DNA from 2 places in the Gordonia sp. NPDC003429 genome. Region 1 is predicted to be linked to the other one. Evidence: riboswitches for the same ligand, from Rfam matches in the RefSeq annotation. Region 1 holds a riboswitch; the other holds the start of a gene.
The links. Region 1 has a riboswitch for cyclic di-AMP ahead of ACWDSI_RS00430 (transglycosylase family protein). Riboswitches for the same ligand answer to the same signal wherever they lie in the genome.
Positions count from the first base shown of each region.

Region 2: it holds a riboswitch for cyclic di-AMP, as region 1 does, so the genes downstream of both, ACWDSI_RS11650 (C40 family peptidase) here and ACWDSI_RS00430 (transglycosylase family protein) in region 1, are expected to answer to the same signal.

Region 1 covers NZ_JBSFQF010000001.1:85,923-93,069, forward strand. Annotated here, with positions in the region: gene ACWDSI_RS00420 (MogA/MoaB family molybdenum cofactor biosynthesis protein) at 1-446, shown strand, start outside; gene ACWDSI_RS00425 (molybdenum cofactor biosynthesis protein MoaE) at 472-927, shown strand; gene ACWDSI_RS00430 (transglycosylase family protein) at 1,065-1,718, opposite strand; cyclic di-AMP (ydaO/yuaA leader) riboswitch at 1,726-1,898, opposite strand; gene ACWDSI_RS00435 (MoaD/ThiS family protein) at 2,157-2,405, opposite strand; gene moaA (GTP 3',8-cyclase MoaA) at 2,413-3,483, opposite strand; gene ACWDSI_RS00445 (flavin reductase family protein) at 3,480-4,016, opposite strand; gene ACWDSI_RS00450 (hypothetical protein) at 4,013-4,222, opposite strand; gene ACWDSI_RS00455 (cold-shock protein) at 4,424-4,837, shown strand; gene ACWDSI_RS00460 (DUF2771 family protein) at 4,896-5,447, opposite strand; gene ACWDSI_RS00465 (MFS transporter) at 5,451-7,147, opposite strand, start outside.
Region 2 covers NZ_JBSFQF010000008.1:62,089-69,235, reverse strand. Annotated here, with positions in the region: gene ACWDSI_RS11655 (NlpC/P60 family protein) at 78-1,103, opposite strand; gene ACWDSI_RS11650 (C40 family peptidase) at 1,320-2,006, opposite strand; cyclic di-AMP (ydaO/yuaA leader) riboswitch at 2,024-2,207, opposite strand; gene ACWDSI_RS11645 (hypothetical protein) at 2,324-2,497, opposite strand; gene ACWDSI_RS11640 (DEDD exonuclease domain-containing protein) at 2,886-4,664, shown strand; gene ACWDSI_RS11635 (Lrp/AsnC family transcriptional regulator) at 4,661-4,939, shown strand; gene trpD (anthranilate phosphoribosyltransferase) at 4,960-6,024, opposite strand; gene ACWDSI_RS11625 (hypothetical protein) at 6,077-6,601, opposite strand; gene ctaE (aa3-type cytochrome oxidase subunit III) at 6,813-7,147, shown strand, end outside.

The DNA.
Region 1 (7,147 bases):
CCTCGACCCGGGCCAGCAGGGGCGTCTACGTCGACCGCAGCGGGCCGGTTATCGCCGAATGGCTTGTGGCGCACGGGTTCTCGGTTGACGAGGTCGATGTTGTCGCCGACGGCGAGCCGGTGGGCGCCGCGATCCGCGCCGGGGTCTACGCGGGCGACGACGTGGTGATCACCACCGGCGGCACCGGGCTCGCACCGACCGACCGGACCCCGGAGCAGACCCGTGCGGTGCTCGACGTCGAGATCCCCGGACTCGCCGACGCGATCCGCGGCGCGGGGCTGCCACAGGTGCCCACCGCTGTCCTCTCCCGGGGAATCGCCGGGGTGGCCGGCACGACGCTGGTGATCAACCTGCCCGGCTCCACCGGCGGGGTCCGCGACGGGCTCACGGTGCTCGACGGCGTCCTCGACCACGCGCTCGACCAGATCCGTGGCGGGGACCACTGACGTGGTTTCCGGTAGACCGGTCGGTATGAGCTCGGACTCCGATGCCGTCATCGCGGGCGCCCATCTGTCGCCGCACCCGATCGATCTGGCCACCCACGAAGCGCTGGTGACGCGTGCGTCCGGCGGCAGCGCGGGCGCGATCGTCGGGTTCGCGGGCGCGGTGCGCAATCACGACGGGGGGCACGAGGCCGCGGTCACGATGCTGTCCTATTCGTCGCATCCGACGGCGCCCGCGGTACTGGCGGAGGTGGTGGCCGAGGTGATCGACGGCGTCGCAGGCGTGCGGGCCGTCGCGGTGTCGCACCGGGTCGGCGACCTGCAGGTGGGCGACATCGCCTTCGTCGTCGCCGTGGCGGCCGATCACCGCGGCGAGGCGTTCGGACTGTGCATGCGGCTCGTCGACGAGGTCAAGGCGCGCCTACCGGTATGGAAGCACCAGTACTTCGCCGACGGCACCGACGAGTGGGTGGGATCGGCCTGACGACGCGTCCCCGGCAGCACCCTCACCGGAGCCGACAAGAGAATTGGAAAAGGGCCCCGCACGGATGAACATCGTGCGGGGCCCTTCGTCTGGGGCCCGGGACCGGGTCAGGCCGGCCGGAGCGTTGGTGACACCGCTCAGGGGAGCGGGATCAGGCCCTTGTTCTGGTTGTAGAGCTTCAGCTGGTCCGGGGTGAGCTCGTAACCGCTGTCCTTGGCCGCCTTCCACAGGTTCTTGACCTCGGGGCTGACGTTGGCCTCGTCGAGCGCGCCGTCGACCTGCTTCTCCACATCACCGGTGTTCTTGGCCTCCGGGGTCTTCTCCAGCGGCGTCTGCGGCTGCTCCTCGACCTTCGGCGGCTTCGGGGCCTCGGGGGCCTTCAGCGTCTTCGGGGAGTCGGTGGGCGCGGTGCGGGGGGTGGAGCCGGACAATCCGGTGCCGCACACCGGCCAGGCGCCCTTGCCCTGCGTGGCCAGCACGTTCTCGGCCACCGCGATCTGCTGCTCCTTGGTGGCCTGGTCGGCCGACGGGGCGTACTGGGTGCCGCCGTTGGCGGCCCAGGTGCTCGGGCTGAACTGCAGTCCACCCTGGTAGCCGTTGCCGGTGTTGATCGCCCAGTTGCCACCGGACTCGCACTGCGCGACCTGATCCCATTCGGAGTCGGATGCGGCGTGTGCGGAACCGGTGCCCATCAGGGCTGCGCCGCCGCCGAGGACTGCGCCGGTGAGGGCGACCTTGGCGAAGGTCTTGGTGGTCGTGTTGGTCGTCGGCTTGCGATGACGTCCGGCCATGAGTTGTCTTTCCTCTCTCCACGCGCCTACGAAGTCAGCTGTCGGGTTCGGGCGAGAGGTGCCCGGTCCGTGGCCGTGCGGCCGGTGGACTTAACCCCGAGGACATCGGTGTCGATGCCCGGTTCTCTGGGGGAGAGTTGGGTCCCCCGTCCTCGTTCCTAGATGTTGCTTGTCATTCCACCGATGGAACGAGGCTCGGCGCGATCGGCGAAATGCTGGGTTCTTGTTTGCTGTCCTGTGACCTCCCGGAGGCGGTCGAGTAGTACGGTACGACGTCTCGCCCGCCGAATCACGCCCTCGCGCAACCCTATTTCCGTGCCGACAGTGGGCCTTTCGACCCAATGTCGGCGTCTTTGCTGCTCACGCCCGTGATGGTCGGTTTGTGGCCGTCCTGTTATCGACCTGTTATGTGATTAAGGTCACACAGCAAACGTGATGTCAACCACCGGCGAACGGGGGCAACACGTCCAGCGTGGAACAAGCGCCCAGCCGCCGGTCGCGGTCGCAGAAGGCAGCCGCGTCACGCAGATACGAGCAGCGGGCCAGGACCGGGGCGAGTCGGGGATGCCGCTCGCCGAGCAGGGTCTCGAGTTCGCCCAGGGTCACGGTGTCGTCGACATCGAGCACGACGCCGTCGGTGCCTGCCGCCGCCCGCGCGGCGGCGAAGTAACGCACGGTGAGAACCATCGGCGCCTCAACCACCGATCGCCGACATCGGGCGGTCGGGCTGCCGGAAGTCGCGCGAGTTCACCGCGTGCCCTGCCTTCTTGCGCCAGACGTCGGCGCGCCACAGACGGGCGATCTCACCGTCGTCCCCACCGCCGCGCAGAGCGTCCATCAGCGACGTCTCGGTGTCGGCGAACAGGCAGTTGCGCAGCGCCCCGTCGGCGGTGAGTCGGGTGCGGTCGCAGTCGCCGCAGAACGGTCGGGTGACCGAGGCGATGACCCCCACCCGGGCCGGGTCGCCGGCCGGATCGGTATGACCGCGGACGATCCAGGTGTCGGCCGGGGCGCTGCCGCGCGCCCGCGTGTCGTCGGCGAGGTCGAATGCTTCTCGCAGCACCGCGAGGATCTCGTCGGCGGTGACCAGCGCCGAGCGGTCCCAGCGGTGATCGGCGTCGAGCGGCATCTGTTCGATCACCCGCAGTTGATAGCCGTTCTCGAGGCAGAACCGCAGCAACTGCGGCAACCGCTGCAGATCGGCGCGGGCGGGCAATACGGCGTTGATCTTGATGGGCGCGAGTCCGCAGGCACGCGCCACGGCGAGGCCGTCGACGACGTCGTGCAGGCGGTCGCGCCGGGTGATCTCGGCGAAACGGGCGCGGTCGACGGTGTCGAGCGAGACGTTGATGCGATCGAGTCCGGCGGCGACCAATCCGGGTGCCCGGTGAGCCAGACCGAGGCCATTGGTGGTGAGCGCGATCTCGGGACGCCGGGGCAACGCGGCAACGCCGGCGATCACGTCCTCCAGGTCGCGCCGCAGCAGCGGTTCACCGCCGGTGAACCGGATGCGTCGTACGCCGAGGTCGCGCACGGCCACGGTGATCACCCGGATGAACTCGTCTGTCGTCAACAGGTCGGCGCCGGGCAGCCAGTCCAGGCCGTCGGCGGGCATGCAGTAGGTGCAGCGCAGATTGCACCGGTCGGTCACCGAGACGCGCAGGTCGGTGGCCACGCGTCCGTAGGTGTCGAGCAGCGGCCCGGACGCGGGCACATCGGCGGTGTCGCGCGGCAGCGTGGGCAGTCCCAGTGCGACGACGGTCATCGCGCCTCCGCAGGAGCCGCGGGGCGTGCTTCGAGAGCGCGGAAGGTGCTCGCGTGAAACACCAGCGGCTCGACGTCGGGGTCGCTGCGCAATGCATCGATCTCGAGTAGGACGACGGTGTGGTCACCCGCGGGGACCTCACCACGCAGGTGGCAGGACAGATGTGCGCTGGCGTCCGGGATGAACAGGGCGCCCGCATCGGTGCCGTAGGGCTCGATGGCATCGAACCGGTGATCGGCGGGCCCGGCGAGCTGGCGGCACAGTGCGCCCTGATGATGGGCGAAGACGCTGACGCCGATGGCCGGTGCATCGCGCAGTCGCGGCCATGTGGACGACGAATTCTGCACGCATACCGAAACCAGCGGCGGATCGAGCGAGACGGTGGTGAATGCGCTGGCCGCCATGCCGATCGGCTCGGCGGTGTGGTCGGAACGGCAGCACACGGCGACCACCCCGGTCGGAAAACAGCTGTAGGCGCGGCGTAGCGCGCCGGCATCGGAGACCGGGGCCAGTTCGACGTGGCGAGACGTCACCTCGCCCGCCGGCCCGATCGCAGCGCGAACACGATGCCGAGCAGGAATCCCAGCGGTGCGCACATCGTCAGCAGGTACACGAATGTGGGTGCCGTCGCGCCGTGGGCGACGATCGGCGTGACGAAAAGCGCGATCAGGGCGACGAGGCCGATCACGAACACGAGTCCGGCGACCTGCAGCAGACGCGTGGACGAATTCTTGCGCATATGTCCACGGTAGATGACCCGTCCGGGTGGGTGCGCGGTGTCGTCGCCCGCGACGGGGGTAATGCCGGTGACCGCTCGAATGGCGGTTGGCTAGAATGGTCAACAGCGGACGCCTTGCTCATTGCTTCCTGGCTCGTTTGGTGCAGTCATGGGTGGGCGTCTTTTTGTTGTGATGGTCCGACGAAGATGAAGGTGAGCACGGTGCCGACCGGCAAGGTGAAGTGGTACGACGCGGAGAAGGGCTTCGGGTTCCTCTCCCAGGAGAGCGGTGAGGACGTCTACGTCCGATCGTCTGCGCTGCCCGAGGGTGTCGAGTCACTCAAGCCCGGCCAGCGCGTGGAGTTCGGTATCGCCGCGGGACGCCGGGGTCCGCAGGCGCTGACCGTCACCGTGCTCGAACCGGCGCCGAGCGTCGCGAAGAACGTTCGTGAGGCCGCCCGCAAGGATGCCAAGCGGCACACCCCCGACGAATTGCACGGGATGGTCGCCGACCTCATCACGCTGCTCGAGGGCAAGGTCCAGCCGGACCTGCGTCAGGGTCGTTACCCGGATCGTAAGACCGCGCAGCGGATCTCCGAGGTTGTGCGCGCGGTGACCCGCGAACTCGATCGCTGAACGTTCGGGCCGCTCACCGGGCTGCCCGTCTCACGCCAGCGGACTGCGGCAGCACGACTCACGCCACCGGAGGCCCTACGAGTTCGAAGCCCTCCGGTGTGGTGTCCACAGCGAAAACCGCCCGGAACGGTAGCGCCGTCGCCGTGGTCTGCGCCGAGATGACCTTGACCTCGATCTTGACCAGCACATGGTCGTGGGTGGAGGGCAGGGTCACGGTGTAGGTGGCGCCGCTCTTCTTGTACACGGGTTCGGGATCGGGGTCGGTGATCACACCGCGAGCGTCGGCGTACTGCGTGACCAGTGTCCACGGCTGTCGTGCGATGTCGGCGGAAACCGACATCAGCACGGATTCTCCGACGGGCACCGGGACGTGGCCGAAAGTGGCCTGCGACAAGTCTTTCGGCTCGCAGTTGTTGCCGAACACGTCGCAGCGGATGGACGGTTCGACCCGCACCAGGCGGTCACCGACCGCGAGTTGGAGGTAGGGGCCCTCGTCGTGATGTCTGCCGACGGTCAGCGCGGCCACCGTGCCGCCGACCACCGCCACGAACAGCACCGCCACCACCACGATGATGGCGATGGCCTTCTTCTCCCCGCTTCGCAGTTGCACGGTCTAATGATGGCTTGTGGTGTTCGGCGGCCGATGGGGTGGTCCCGGCGGGTTCGATGATTCCGGCGGGCGGTGCGGACCGAGGTGATGGTGCCGTCTGGGGTCGCGGTGCGTCGGCTGCGGCCGGGTGGGTGCGGTCGCGGGCGTGTGCGGTGACGCGGCGTCGGCGCCCGGCCGGGTCGACGAACGCTGCGTCGGGTGGGTGAACGGGGTGGTCGCAGCCGCGGAGAACGCCACCGTCGGGGCGGCATGGTCGGGACGCCGACCTCCCATTCCGGGGATCAGCGACGATCCGCGGGTGGTCAGCACGGTCTGGACCAGTCCGAGGCACAGGAAGACGGCGACCACGGTGAACCCGATCCACAGCGTCGTCGGCAGCAACACCCCCAGCGATGCGCCGAATACCCAGCACAGCTGCAGCACCGTCTCCGACCGCCCGAACGCCGACGCCCGGGACCGCTCGGGCAGGTCGTCCTGGATCGACGAGTCCAGGCATACCTTGCCGATGGCGCTGGTGCCCGAGGCCACCAGCGCTGCAACAGCGGCCACCAGGATGTTGCCGAAAATGGCGGTCAGCACCGCCACCACGAAGCACGCGGCAGTCGCCCACACGACGATCCGCGGCGGATTCGACAGTTCGAGTCGGGTACCCACGCCGTTGCCGATCATGTTGCCCACGCCCGCCGCCGCACCCACGAGGCCGAGAAGCGCCAGCTGCATCCAGCTGTTGTGGGTCGCGTCTTGCGCCTTGGCGTAGAACGCGATGTAGAGCGTCAGGAACCCGGTGAGAATCCGGATGGTCCCGTTGCCCCAGAGTCCGGCCACCACGGTTCGGCCCAACGGCTGCCGGATGGTCTGGGCGATCGCCCGTGCGCCGAGGCGGGCACGTGCGGCGGCCTTCGCGCCGCGGCCGTCGGTGGCAGGCTCTCCCGGCACCGGCGCAGGGGGCGTGTCGACGGGACCGTGGTAACTGATCGTGGTCGGCACCTCACCTTCGGTGACCTCCACCCAGGACGGAATCCGCAGGCAGAGGTACGCGCCGACAGCCGAGATCACCGCAAGCCACGCGAGTGCGCCGGGAATGTGGATCGGCAACACCTTGCCCAGCAGCAATTCGAACAGCGCGGCCACCGCACCGCCGACGATGGTGCCGCCGATCAGGCCGAAGGTGGTCAGCCGTGAATTCACCCGCGGCAGATCGATGCTCGGCGGCACCACCCGTGGCGTGACCGCCGACTTGAGCACGCCGAACGACTTCGACAACACCAGCAGACCCAGCGCGCAGGGATAGAGCACCCACGGGTCGTACTGGAGTTGGCCGGTCACCGAATTCCAGCTGGCATTGCTCATGATCAGCAGCGCCAGGACGGTCCGCAGGCCGAAGGTGGTGGCCATGGCGATGCGCCGGCCGTGCTGCAGCCGGTCGAGCAGCGGGCCGATCAGCGGTGCGATCAGCGCGAACGGTGCGATCGTGAGCGCCAGGTAGAGCGCCACGTTCGTCTTCGATTCGCCGGTGGCCGCCGCGAAGAACAACGTGTTGGCCAACGCGACGGCCATCGCGGCGTCGACCGCGAAGTTCACGATCACCGGAAGCGTCAGCGCGGTGAGTCCCGATTTGTCGGCGCCGTCGGCGGTGGCCGCCGAATAGATCATGTCCACGCCGCGCCCGGTGAGCTGTCTGCTGCGCATCGCGGCCACGC
Region 2 (7,147 bases), on a different contig from region 1:
CCGCAGAGCCCAGGGTCAGGCACACCAGGAATCGACCGATGCTGCGGCGTGCGGCACACACAGCGCGCGGCCGCGGGTCAGGCGTAACGGCGTGCCGCCGCGTATGGCCCGGCCTGGTCGATCGGAACCACCTTCACCGGCACCCCGAACGTGGAGGCATGGATGACGTAGCCGTCGCCGACGTACATGCCGACGTGGTGGGCGTCGGAATAGTAGATGATCAGGTCGCCGGGCTTGAGGTTGTTGCGATCGACCGGTGTACCCGAGGCCATCTGTGCCTCACTCGAGCGGGGAAGGGTTTTGCCTGCCTGCCGGTAGGCCCACACCATCAGTCCCGAGCAGTCGAAGGAATCCGGGCCCGTCGCACCCCACACGTAAGGGTCTCCGATCCGGGTGATGGCCGCCTGGACCGCCACCAGGGACGCCGCAGTGCCCTTCGGGATGAAGCGGGGGTCGAAATCGAACTTCGGTCCACGCAATTCGGCGAGTTGTTTGCCGGTCATCGTCTGATAGATCGCGCGCACCTGGACGGCCTGGAGTTGGAGATCGGCCTGCTTGGCCTGCAGGTCGCCACGAACCCGCTCGGCGGCGGAAACGGCCACCGTGGCCGCGGCAGCGGTGCGGTCGGCGTCGTTCTTGGCGACCGCGGTCTCGGCGCGGGCTCGCTTGAGCCCCTTCAGATCGGCTGCGGCGCGGCGCGAGATCATCTCGAGGCCCGACATCTGGTCGAGCAACGACTGCGGCGAGTCGCTCACCAGCACCGCGTACAACCGGTTGACGCGTGCACCCTTATAGCTCGCGCGCACGATCGTGTCGACCCGCTTCTGGTAGCGGTCGAGCGTCACGCGAGACGTGTCGAGCTTGCCCTGCGCATCGGCGGACGCCTTGCGGGCCGCGGCGACGATCCCCCGCTGCTTGTCGTACTCGATCTGCGCGTTGTGCATGGCCTCGGCCGACTTCTCGGCGTCGGTGCTGAGTTGGGTGTAGCGGGCCAATAGCTGGTCGGCGGTGCGGGTGGGTTCCGCGGTCGCGCGTGGCGCACCCGTGATCGCGCCGAGTTGGGTGACCGCGAGAAGCGCAACGAGGAGCGCGATGACGAACATCGCAGGTCGCATCCGCGTCGACGCGGCCGAACCCGACCCGAAAGGTACCGAAACCACGGTGTTCCTACTCCTAACCGCTTTCGGTCGCCGGACCCGCGGTGTGCCGCGGCAGTGCCGACCACCCTACGGGGGTGGGCACGTCCGGTGACCGGTTCGGGCGGATCACGCGTGTGTGCGCGACCCGCCCGACCTCATACTCTGCTGGCTTCGCGACGCTCAGTAACGCCGGATTCCGGTGAGCTCCCAGTTCTTGACCACATCTTTCTTGACGGGCACACCGTAGGTGGAGGCGTGGATGAACTGCCCGTTGCCGATGTAGAGGCCCGCGTGGCTTCCGCCATTGAAGATGAGCACGTCGCCGGGCTGCGCATCGGCGAGTGTCACCGCGCGTCCGCCGCCGAGCTGACCGTAGCTGTCGCGCGGAATGGTGCGTCCGGCCTGCTTGTAGGACCAGTAGACGAGTCCAGAGCAGTCGAAGGCATTCGGACCGGCCGACCCGTAGGAGTAAGGAGCACCGATCTTGCTCTCCGCCGCCTTCACTGCCTTCTGGCCTGCGGTGAGCACGGGGGCCAGCAGCGACGGGCCGCCCTTGGGCTTGAACTGCTGCGGTACCTGGCCGTCGCTGATGCCCGGGACGCTGAACTTGCCGAGGTTGGGGATCTCGACGGTGGCAGCGGGCGCGGGCTTGGCAACCGGCTTCGCGGCGGGCTGGAACTGCTGTGGGATCTGCTTGGTGTCGACACCGGGCAGCTCGAAATTCCCGAGATTGGGCACGTGGACCGGGGCGGCCAGGGCCGGACCTGCGGCGGCGGCGGCGAGCGAACCGAGCGTGATCGATCCGGCGATCACCGCCTTCTTGGCAACCTTGCCGCGGTCGGGCTGTTCCAAACGATGTTTGGCCACGAAGCGTGTTCTCCTTTGTCTTCTCCCTCGACCGCCGACCGGGTTAGCTGTCGGATTCGGGCCGGAAGAAATGGCCCTACGCGCGTCGTTGCAGGTGCAAACACCCGCATGGAGAGCGCGACTCACCCCGATTCGGATTGCGCCGAAAAAGTGTGGTTCCCCGGTTCGCCGTTGCCATTTGGGCTTCGGCGATTGAGCGGTGACCGTTGCGAACCACTCCTGTTGGAGCGGGACGCTCCGCAAAGGTCTCGGAAAGGTTACGAAATCGGATGCGTGTCTGTCCACTAGGGGACACGATCCGAAAAAACCGTGTCGCGTCAGCTCACCCGCAACGCACGCGGACCGAGTCGCCCGGCGGTGTTCTGACCTGTGCGGATACCACTTCTTGCGGATCGTGCAGCAGAACTCGACGCCATTGCAGACGCGGCGAACACATCGATCGCCGCGAGTATTTCGGCGTCGGGGTCGGCGGGGGCGGCCACCTCGGTCACGACCCCGTCCCTGGGTGCGTTTTCGCAGTTGGGACCGGTAAAGAGCACGTTCATCATGCAGCCCGCACAGGCCTTGTGACGACCGGGACAAGTCGTGCAGTCGATGTGCAACATGTGATCTCCATCTCATTTGTGGTCGGCCGTCGGGTCGGAGTGTTTCCTCGCGTCGTATCGGGCGGCTTCCCCTACTCGTCCGAGGCGACTTCTGGTCCGGAGACGACTCAGTTCGGTCGATCTGCGTTCGAGACGCACACTAGGCACCGGCACCGACAAAACCGTTACGCGCCGAGTGAGGCCCACAACGACGGCACCGGCCGTAACCGCCGGAACCATCCGTCACGGGCGTCGCTCGACAGAACTGTCGTCCCATCGAACTAACGTTCGCGGTGTGACAGTCTCGGGCCATCAACTCTCCTTCACCGATCTCGCCGACGATGGCGTCGCCGACGACTTCTCCGACCGCTCCCTGTTCGAGACAACACTGGTCGTCGTCGACCTCGAGACCACCGGCGGCAGCGCAACCGATGATCGGATCACCGAGATCGGCGCGGTCAAGATCCGTGGGGGTGAGGTGATCGGCGAATTCGCCACGCTCGTCGACCCGGAGCGGTCGATCCCCCCGCAGATCGTGTCGCTCACCGGCATCACCGAGGCCATGGTGTTCGCGGCCCCGCCGATCGCGCAGGTGCTGCCCTCGTTCATCGAGTTCGCGCGCGGCTCGATCCTGGTGGCCCACAACGCGCGATTCGACATGACCTTCTTGCGCCAGAACGCGCTGCGGCTCCATCTGGACTGGCCGTTCACCGCCACGCTGTGCACGGTGACGATGGCGCGACGCATCCTGTCGCGCGAGGAGGCACCAACGGTGCGGCTGTCGGCGCTCGCCGACCTCTTCGACGTCTCCGTGCGCCCCACCCACCGCGCACTCGATGATGCGCGTGCCACCGTCGAGGTGTTCCACCACCTGCTCGAGCGGGTGGGCAATCAGGGAATCCAGAGTTATCGCGAACTCACGCGCTATCTGCCCCGGACCGACCCACGCCTGCGTGCCAAACGTCACCTCGCCGATCACCTGCCCGCCCGGCCCGGTGTCTACCTGTTCCGGGGGCCGTCCGGCGAGGTTCTCTACGTCGGCACCGCCACCGATCTGCGGCGCCGAGTGCGCAGCTATTTCACCGGGGCCGACCCACGCCGACGCATCGGCGAGATGGTGATGCTCGCCACCGGCGTCGACTACGTCGAATGCGCCCACGCGCTGGAGGCCGGTGTGCGTGAGCTGCGGCTGCTCTCCGCCCACGCCCCCGCCTACAACAAGCGGTCCACCCAGCCCTGCCGGGGCTGGTGGGTGACGGTGAGCGCCGAACGGTTCCCCCGGCTGCGCGTCACCCGCTCCCCCGGCGACGTCAGTCTCGGGCCGGTGCCCAACCGCACCACCGCCACGGCCATCGCCGACACCATCTCCCGCGCAGCGGGTCTGCGGACCTGCACCACCCGACTCTCCGGTTCGGCGACGCATCATTGGTGTCGCACACCCGAGGACGGCGGATCACCGGTCGGCGGTTGCGCGGCCGCCGACACCCGTCCCCAGACCGTGCCCGACTACCTGCCACGCGTCACCGCCACCGTCGACCTCCTCACCGGGCAGCGCGACGACCTGCTCGACACGCTCACCGGTCGCCTCGAACGGCTCTCCGCGGCGCACATGTTCGAGACCGCGGCCCGCCACCGCGACCGGGTGGCGGCAACGATCGACAACCTTGCCCGCTGCCAACGCCTGACCGCCTTGTGCTCGATCGCGCAGCTGGTGGTGGCCCGCGGCAACGACTCGGGAGGATGGGAGATCGCGGTGATCCGCCACGGCCGCCTGGCCGCGGCCGGTGTCGCTGCCCGCGGTGTGGCGCCGATGCCCGTCGTCGACATCCTGGTGGCGTCCGCGGAAACCGTGGTTGCCGCCGACGCCGGTCCGCTGCTGGGCGCGCCCGCCGAGGAGGCCGCGCTCCTCTACCGGTGGGTGACCGACACCGGGTCGCGGATCGTGTCGGCCACCGACGCGTTCGCGCTACCCGCCCGCTCCGCACAGCGCAGACTCGAGTGGTCGCAGACGGCCCGGGAGGCCCGTGAGTCGCGAACCGCGGTGCCCGCCCGCCCACTAGGCTTGCGGCCATGATCACCGCCATCGTCCTGATCGACGCCGACGTCCATCAGATCCCGGAAACCGCGCAGGCCGTCGCCGACATTCCCGGTGTCGAAGAGGTGTATTCGTGCGCCGGCGACGTCGACCTGATCGCGAAGATCCGGGTGCGCGATCATGAACAGATCGCCGAGGTGGTGACCGGCCGGATCAATCGACTGCCCGGGGTGCGCCACAGCGCCACCCACATCGCGTTCCGGAGCTACTCCAGTTCCACCGTGGAGGGCGGATTCTCCATCGGCGAGGAGTAGAGACAGCAACCGATGACGGGTCAGGCGCGCGCGAGTGCCCCCGACAGCGCGACCCAGCGATCCAGCAGCGCCGCCGCGGCGCCGGAGTCGATCGCGTCGGCCGCGCGGGCCATGCCCGAACGCAACATGGCGTGCATGCCGGCGTCATCGGTCGGGCCGGTCTGCTCGGTGGCGACGATCGCACCGGCGGCGTTGAGCAGCACCGCATCGCGTACCGGACCGGTGGTGCCGGCCAGCAGGTCGCGCGCGATCGCCGCGTTGACCGTCGCATCACCGCCCTGCAGTGCCGAGAGTTCGACGTAGTCGATGCCGAGTGCTGCCGGGTCCACCGTCAGCGTCCGCACCTCACCTCCCACCACCTGCCACACCGTCGACGTGGTGGTGGTGGTCAACTCGTCGAGACCGTCGTCGCCGCGCACCACCAGCACCGAGCTGTCCCGGTCGGCGAAGGCCCGGGCGAGCACCGGGGCGAGGTCGGCGAATGCGCACCCGATGAGGCCGTGTCGGGGTTGCGCCGGATTCGTCAGCGGTCCGAGCACGTTGAACACCGTCGGAATGCCGATCTGCTGACGCGGCGGGCCGGTGAACCGGAAGGCCGGATGAAAGACCGGGGCGAAGCAGAAACCGATGCCGATCTGGTCCACACAGCGCGCCACGTCGGCCGCCCCGAGCGTGATGGTGACGCCGAGCGCCTCGAGCACGTCGGCGCCACCGCTCTTCGACGATGCCGCGCGGTTGCCGTGTTTGACCACGGCGATGCCGGTGGCCGCCACCACGATCGAGGTCATCGTGGAAATGTTCACCGTGTGCGACCGGTCGCCGCCGGTACCGACGATGTCGACCGCGGGCCGGGACACGTCGACGAGGGTGGCGTGCTCGATCATGGCCTGCGCCAGACCCGACAACTCGGCCGGGGCGGCGCCCTTCATCTTGACGCCGACACCGAAGGCCGCGATCTGCGCGGCAGTGGCGCTGTCGGTCATGATCTCGTTCATCGCCCAGCGGGCCTGCTCGTCGGAGAGGTCGACGCCGTCGGTGACCAGACCGAGGATCTGCGGCCAGGTGAAAGTCTGCGTGCTGCTCACGCCTTGCCACCTTAGTGGGGCCGGTGCGACGAACCTCCCCGGGAGCAGTCCGTCATCCGCCACGATGTTGCAGGATCTGCCACCCGAGGGCGACGCCGCCATGGCGTGAGGCCAGGCTGGCCATCCGCGAGCGCTCCTGTGACAGGTGCACGGCGTCGACCAGCTGCACCCGCGCGAACACCACCACCGTCGTGCCCGCGGGCGCACGCAACCCCGACAATCCGCCCTCGCCGGGGACTCCGCTGTCGGGACCGGCGACCGGTCGGTATCCGTCGAGCGCGGCCAACGTCGCCGCCGCGTCCACCCCGGCGTCGGGCAGGGCGAGCAGGTGGCGCACCACCGACTGCGCGTCGGGTCGCCACATCGAGCCGTCGAGCGCCGCCGACGAGGCCAGCGCGTCGTCGGCGGACTCGGCCACCACGATGAGCGCCGCATCGTCGGGCGTCAGCGTTTCGTCGGATGCGCGCTGACCCCCGGTCACCGCGCGCCGCAACCGATCCCACCGTCGTGGCGGTACCGGCCGGCCGTTCACGTCGTAGGCGCCCGCACCCTGCCCGCCGTGTTCACCCGCAGCCATGAACCGAGCAAACCACCATCGGTCGCGGCCCGCCCGCGTGCGCACCCTCGAACCTGAGAACCTTCCACCGTCCGAAACCGGGCCCGTACCCGCTCGGGCAACACGCCGGAACCCGCCCACCGGCGTCGTCTACCTGCGCGAAGAGAAATAGTTCCCGCGAATATTCGACCCGAGTGGTCACCGCGTACTACGAACCGTCATACTTCAACCTGTGACTAGCGCTGTAGGTACCTCAGGAACAGCCATCACCTCGCGCGTGCACTCGCTGAACCGTCCCAACATGGTGAGCGTCGGCACGATCGTGTGGCTGTCCAGTGAGCTGATGTTCTTCGCGGGACTCTTCGCGATGTACTTCGTCGCACGCGCGAACGCCGGACCCGCCGGCTGGCCGCCGGAGCCCACCGAGCTGAACCTCAAGCTGGCGATTCCCGTCACCACCGTGCTCATCCTGTCGTCGGTGACCTGCCAGATGGGGGTGTTCGCCGCCGAACGCGGTGACGTCTTCGGGCTGCGCCGCTGGTACCTGCTCACGTTCTTCATGGGCGC